DNA from 3 places in the Brevibacillus sp. FSL K6-0770 genome. Region 1 is predicted to be linked to each of the others. Evidence: riboswitches for the same ligand, from Rfam matches in the RefSeq annotation. Region 1 holds a riboswitch; each other region holds the start of a gene.
What was found. Region 1 has a riboswitch for S-adenosylmethionine ahead of mtnK (S-methyl-5-thioribose kinase). Riboswitches for the same ligand answer to the same signal wherever they lie in the genome.

Region 1 (2,262 bases):
TAACGGCACCGATGTCAAAACCGATCGGCCCGTAGTAGGCAAATTCGGGGTCGATCGCTTTCAGGCTGCTCTCGGTGATGAAGATGCTGCCTGTGTGCAAATCGCCGTGCAAAAGTGCTTCTGCGCGAGTCAGGAAATCGAATTTCAGCTTGGCGATTTCCAGCTTGAGCGGCTTGTTGTTCCAGATGGCCTCTACTTCTTTGCGGATCAGCGGGTTAAAGTCGTTGGTCGGCGCATTTTCATACGGGTCGGTAAAGACGAGATCTTCTGTGATTTTGCATAATTCCGGATTTATGAATGTTCCGACTAGCGCTTTTTTGTCGTACGGATGCGCCCCCAAATCGGATGTGTAGAACAAGGTTTGCGCGAGAAAACGTCCGATCTGCTTCGGAAAAAGCGGGTAGCGCTTGCCCTCAATCAAGCCTTTGCGCATGATGACGTGGTCGCCTACGTTCTCCATCACCGTCAGCGCCAGCTCCTGATCGAAGTGGTATACTTCCGGCACCAGGTCAGGCACGTATTTGTGCTGGATGCGGAGCGCTTCACTCTCGATGCGGGCACGGTCAATCGTCAGCGGCCATGATTCTCCCACGACTCTCGCAAACGGCAACGCTTGCTTCACGATGACTTTTTTTCCGGTAGCCGGCTCCTGGATATCGAACACGAGGTTCAGATTCCCGTCACCGATTTCGCGGCTGGTCAGCTCTGCTCCTTCTGTAAACAGACCCGGCAAGCCTTTTACGTACTCTACTGCTTCCTGCTCAGTCAATGCGCGGTATGCCATGATTGATTACTCCCCTCACAAATCGTTTTTTTCTCTATCTCGAACGGAATGACAAAATGGTCAGGAATCCGTGTCCAAACGCACAAAAAAGACCTCTTTCCCGAAGAAAAGAGGTCGCTGTCGCCACGTATAATAAACGTGTCATGTCCCCCTTATCTTCCAGACCACTTTTGTTTCTGCAGGAATTAGCACCGTGCACGTCGCTTTTTGTTTCAGCCGCTGCTCGCGTTGAAATAGCGTCGTGTCGGTTGCCGGGTATCATCGGGCCAGTCCCTCCACCTTCTCTGGATAAGGTATCCAAACGTATGCGGTTTTGATTTAGTTTGAATCATACAACCTGCCGTTCCACGATGTCAACACCCTTTTTTCGCAAACCGCGCTTCTCTCCTACCAGACGTGCTGAGTGCCGGAAGCAGCCGGGCGATCCCAGTTCCACCAGTCAATTTGGCCGACAAAGGCAGCGGTAATCGACTTCTCATCCTTGAGTTTGAGCAGTTCCTTCGTCGGTCCGGTCAGGACTGCTCCGTAGAGGCGAACGCCTTTTTCCTGCAAGTAGCGATAGCGCTCCTCGACTTGCGGATCGCTTCGCGAGACCAAATATTGTCCCATGTCGCGCGCGAGGCTTTTTTGCTCGACAAGGTAGGCCATTTCCCCCAAAAAGGCTGCCATCCGTCGGCTTCCCTCTCCGTTGACCTGAATCGGAGCCGCTCCGTAATTCAGCTCGTGCTCCGCAAATCCCCATGCTTCTCCCGGCCCCAAGAGCAGGTAGCCGTCTTTTTGGTCTTCGTGCCTGGCTTCCACTCCGGTGTCCACTGCCAACCAGACCGTATCCTGGTTGGCGGAGCTGATGTAGCGGGAGATTCGCTCATAATACTGCTCGTACGTCAAAAAATCAGCAAAAGAGACAGCCAGCTGGGCAACGGTTCCTTCGGGGAGCTTCTCCAAAGTCGTCCAGGCTGGCGTGCGCCAATGCGCCAGTTCGTCTGCGTCCGGTTTTTGCCCGCTTTGAAGCGGATAGCGGAAAAACAGCTTTTGCTCCCTGACTCCGTTGGTCCATTGCGGCTTGGCGTTGACGTTCCACAACACGTTGGTGCTTTCAAAGCGGCCCGCGTTTTTGATGTCCGCCCCTACTCGCTCGCGAAGTTCCATCCGGATGCTGCCGTACAGCAGTCCCACCTGCGAGCCGCTGCTGCCCACGCTGACACCCGGCTGCGTAAAATTGACCATGTCCTTCGCTACCCGGTGCAGATCATCGTGCATCGACGACCCTACCCATCCGTTGACGCCCAGAAATACCACGCCAATTACAAACGGGATGGCAAAAGCGTACACGGAACTGAGCAAGCGATTTTTCCATTTTCCCCGCCGGACAATCGCCCTCTGCTTCGCTTCGGAAAGCTGGCTGTGCCCGCCCTCGTCCAGCGCGTCGAGTTCCCGTGGTTGCTGCTCTCCTTCTTCGCCCAGCAAAAGCCGCTCCA
Region 2 (2,262 bases), 1.1 Mb from region 1:
GAGCAGTGCGAGAACGATAGCAGTCCCAATCGTCAAACCAAGACCCCGGGCAAGACCTGCGAGGAAATTGATCCAGAGCAGCTTGCGCGGGGCTGTGTAATTTTGGATGACATCAGCAAGCCGGATATCCTCCAAAAACATGGCGATCTTATCCATGCGCTCGTTCATTTTCCGCACTTCCTGAAGCTCGTGGAGGACTTGATCTATTTTGTGCATGAGCCGATCTGTAGGCGTAGGAGCCACTTGTTTCAACCTCCTTGTTCCTGGAAGCATTGTTTTCTACCAGTTTAGGGAAAAAGCCGACCAGAATCAAGGCGGGGAGGAAAGGTTTGCCTCCGGCTTGCGGGAGGGGTACAATAGACGTACAAAAGTATACGAGGAGGCATCCGAATGGCTGAAACCGTATCCCAAACCTTATCGGAAGAACTGTTCGCGCTCCTGCAAAAAGAGCGCTTTGTGACGTTGGCCACAGTCGATCACGAGACAGGTGCGCCATCCGTCAGTTCCTTGTCCTGGACTTTTGCTGTGAACAGCGGACTCATCCGTTTTGCTGTAGACAGCCGCTCCCGCATTCTCGCCAATATCGCCAAAGAACCGCAGGTCGTGCTGCATTTGATCGGGGCAGGCTCTTCTTTTGCGATCAACGGGCGCGCCGAGCTGAAGGCAGAACGGCTGGAAGGGGTTCCCCTGAAGCTTGCGATGGCGGAGATTGCGATTGACTCTGTCAGAGACGTGATGTTTTACGGTTCGCGCATATCCGTAGAGCCTCAGTACGAAAAGACATACGACAAAAATGCCGCAGCGAAGCTGGACAATCAGGTCATGGACGCCTTGAAAAAAGCGTAGGCGCGGTTGTCACACTCTTGTGGAAAATCTTGTTGACAAGAAACAGCGCTATCCTTTAGTATTAGGTCATTCAAATTGAATAGCAAACTTCTTATCCAGAGAGGCGGAGGGACTGGCCCGATGATGCCCGGCAACCAATCACCTGTATGTTCGTTCATACGGGGAGATAATGGTGCTAATTCCTGCAGAGTTTTTTAACTCTGAAAGATGAGAAGGTCTTGCTTACGGCGACGTAAACAAAGCCTTCTTTCAGAGGAAAGGGGGCTTTTTTCATGCCCCTCGACATCATTGGAGGGAGAGAATTACGGTATGAGACTGGAAACAAAATTGATTCAGGCAGGCGTAGGCAAAGATGAGAAAATGGGTGCGGTGAGCTTCCCCGTCTACTACGCTACCGCTTATCGCCATCCGGCGCTGGGACAGAGCACAGGTTTTGACTATACGCGGACGGCGAATCCTACCCGTTCTGTTTTGGAAGAGACAATCGCTGAGGCAGAGGGAGGCGATGCCGGCTTTGCCTGCGCGTCCGGGATGGCGGCAGTCCATACGGTAATGGGGTTGTTTTCCCAAGGCGATCACCTCATCGTATCGCTCGATTTGTACGGCGGGACGTATCGCTTGTTTGAACAAGTGCTTTCCCGTTACGGGCTTGCTTTTACTTACGTAGATTTGCGCGATCTGGAAGCGGTGAAAAAGGCGCTGCGCGCAGAGACGAAAGCGATTTTCGTCGAGACGCCGACCAATCCGCTCATGCAGATTACAAATATTCGTGAAATAACCAGCTTGGCCAAGCAACACGGGCTTCTGACGATTGTAGACAACACGTTCATGACTCCGTATTGTCAACGCCCGCTAGAGCTTGGGGCTGATGTGATTTTGCACAGCGCAACGAAGTATTTGGGCGGACACAACGATGTGCTGGCAGGGTTGATCGTTACAAAGGGCGAGGAGTTGTCGGAAAAAATCCGGTTTTTGCACAATTCGATCGGCGCGGTGCTGGGGCCGCAGGATAGCTGGCTTCTGGTGCGCGGCATGAAAACGTTGGCGCTGCGCATGGACAGACACCAGTCGAATGCGCTCGCGGTAGCGAAAAAGCTGAAAGAACATCCAGCCGTTGCCGAAGTGTTTTACCCCGGACTGGAAGAGCATCCCGGGCATGAGATTCAGGCGAGCCAGGCGAGCGGATACAGCGGCATGGTTTCGTTCCGGGTACGCTCCCAGGAGCAGGTGGGCTTGTTTCTGCAAAATTTGCGCGTCGTCTCCTTTGCGGAAAGTCTTGGCGGGGTAGAGTCGTTGTGTACGTACCCGGCGACACAGACTCACGCAGACATCCCCGAGGAAGTGCGGGCGTATGTCGGCGTGTGCGATCGATTGCTGAGGCTTTCGGTGGGGATTGAACATCCGGATGATTTGATC
Region 3 (2,262 bases), 2.7 Mb from region 1:
CCAGCCTTGTTCTGCAAAAGCGCGCATTTTCGTCGCAAGCCCTTGCGGCGTCTCATGGTAATGTCCGTTTTCATCCGGCAAGCCCGCATTGGGGTAACAGCTCACTCCGCATTGAGCCAGTCCGGACAGCGTGCGCAGATGGTCGCGCATGAACTCGGGGCCGGTCGCACAGTTCAGCCCAACGGACACGGGCTTCAAATGCTCAAGCGAGATATAAAACGCCTCGATGTTTTGACCGGCAAGAGTCGTGCCCATCGGTTCAATCGTCCCGGACAGCATGACGGGCAACTCCACATCCAGCTCTGCGAACGCTTTGCGGATGCCGATTCCCCCCGCCTTGACGTTCAGCGTATCCTGCGATGTTTCCAGCAGCAGCACGTCGGCTCCGCCAATGATCAGTCCTTTTGCCTGACGATAGTAGGACTCCACCAGCTCCTCGAAGGTGACGCCGCCTGTCAAAGCGAGCGTTTTCGTCGTCGGTCCCATTGCCCCTGCCACGTATCGCGGCCACTCGGTTGTGCTATAGGCATCTACGGCTTCCTTCGCCAGACGGGCCGCAGCGATGTTTAACTCCAAATCCTTGTCGGCGACATCGTACTCGGCCAACACGACGGAGGTGGCTCCGAATGTATTCGTCTCGACGATGTCCGCTCCCGCCTCCAAATATTTTTCGTGGATGGATCGAATGACGTCTGGTCGCGTCAAGTTCAAAAGCTCGTTGCAACCATCGTAGGCTTCGCCGCCAAAATCATCGGCGGTCAAGTTCGCCTGTTGCAGCATCGTGCCCATCGCACCGTCCAGAATCAGAATTTTCCGGGAAAGCTGTTCGCGAAAAGTGGGTTTCATTGACGTACTCCTTTTCTCCCTTGCGGCGTTTATTCTCGGCAGTTTTTTTGCACAAAAAAATCCTCTTCTTTGAAAGAAGAGGATTTGTCCGCGGATACAATTGCGCCTGAACCATCCTCTCATCTTTCAAAGCCGTAGCTTTGCTGGAATTGGCACCGGATTTTAACCGGTTGCCGAGGCTTCATCAGGCCAGTCCCTCTGCCTCTCTTGATAAGAGTTGTACCATGGTATTCATTTTTGACTTTCAGGTTTCATGTTTGACAGTATCTTAACACCGCGTCCTGTCTACGTCAATTGAGAATTTGTCTATTATTTACTGCTTTTCTCCCCGACTGCGCCCATTTTTGTGCTTACCGGGCATCCGCCCACGCCAATCTGTGCGATCGTGTATAGACTGTAGCATAACGGAAAGGAGGGGGAACAAACGTGAGTACATCTTACTGCGGAAATGGCATCTTTGGAGACTGCTTCGCACTGGTGCTCGTACTGTTTATCCTGCTGGTCATTGTTGGGTGTTCGTGTGACGACTGCTAGGTAAATGACAAGAAGAGGCTATCCCCCCGCCTTCCAGCTGGCTTGCGGGATAGCCTCTTTTTCTTGTCCTTACGGCTCGATTACAGCCTCGCCGCTTTTGGCATCGATGGTAATGAAACTGCTTGCCAGCTCTTCCTCGCTCCACGGAATGTACGCGAGTCTCGGACGATCCAGCCAATCGTTTTCCTGATCTTTTAACAGGTAAACAAGCCTGAGTGGCATGACGCGCAAAAACGACTCGGCAGCCTTTTGTTTGGAAACGACCTCGGCTGACGAAGGAAGCTCTATCAACTTGTGAGTCTCTCGCCAATTCCGGAAGCTGTTTACCTTCCCGGTCGAAGGGTCTACCGACACCTCGTAAGCGGCATCTGGCCCCTTGTCCAACACCGGAATCCCATCCTTGCTCATGACATAGCGGAATACCCAGTTGCCTGACGAAACCGGATTGGCTGCGCCAGGTTCCATCACTTGTGCAAGCTGCACTTCTTTTACGCCCGGATCGGCGTATTTGGCCAAAAAGAACACGGCTGCCTGCTCGGCCTGTTCGCGCTTCACGGTCACTTGCGTATTTGTGCGGGGAACGCGCAACCCAACTACCTGGCTCGTCTTCGCGTCGATCGTCACTTCATGCCAGCGGTCTTTGCTATCTGCCCAGTTGAATGATTTGTTCTTTTGGTGATCATCTACGGATTCCCGATAGGACATGCCTTCGACGTTGACGCCAAATTCCGTTTGCAAAAGCGCCTTCGCCTCTTCCTTCGTACGCACGATGACAGGCTGTTCGTGTGTCTCGAACGCATCTGCCTGCGGCTGCTCCCGCTGCAGCTGATCGTAGGCAAAGCCGTTGTTTCCCGTACCGTAGTTGATCTTGCCGCTATGCGC

Region 2: it holds a riboswitch for S-adenosylmethionine, as region 1 does, so the genes downstream of both, NST23_RS17810 (aminotransferase class I/II-fold pyridoxal phosphate-dependent enzyme) here and mtnK (S-methyl-5-thioribose kinase) in region 1, are expected to answer to the same signal.
Region 3: it holds a riboswitch for S-adenosylmethionine, as region 1 does, so the genes downstream of both, metH (methionine synthase) here and mtnK (S-methyl-5-thioribose kinase) in region 1, are expected to answer to the same signal.

What each region holds. Positions count from the first base shown of each region.
Region 1 covers NZ_JBBOBQ010000001.1:4,930,105-4,932,366, forward strand. Annotated here, with positions in the region: gene mtnK (S-methyl-5-thioribose kinase) at 1-784, opposite strand, end outside; SAM riboswitch class I at 934-1,079, opposite strand; gene NST23_RS23445 (anti-sigma factor) at 1,172-2,262, opposite strand, start outside.
Region 2 covers NZ_JBBOBQ010000001.1:3,791,165-3,793,426, reverse strand. Annotated here, with positions in the region: gene NST23_RS17820 (DUF5665 domain-containing protein) at 1-216, opposite strand, end outside; gene NST23_RS17815 (pyridoxamine 5'-phosphate oxidase family protein) at 391-846, shown strand; SAM riboswitch class I at 935-1,060, shown strand; gene NST23_RS17810 (aminotransferase class I/II-fold pyridoxal phosphate-dependent enzyme) at 1,156-2,262, shown strand, end outside.
Region 3 covers NZ_JBBOBQ010000001.1:2,227,685-2,229,946, reverse strand. Annotated here, with positions in the region: gene metH (methionine synthase) at 1-846, opposite strand, end outside; SAM riboswitch class I at 963-1,063, opposite strand; gene NST23_RS10870 (YjcZ family sporulation protein) at 1,273-1,380, shown strand; gene NST23_RS10865 (YcdB/YcdC domain-containing protein) at 1,450-2,262, opposite strand, start outside.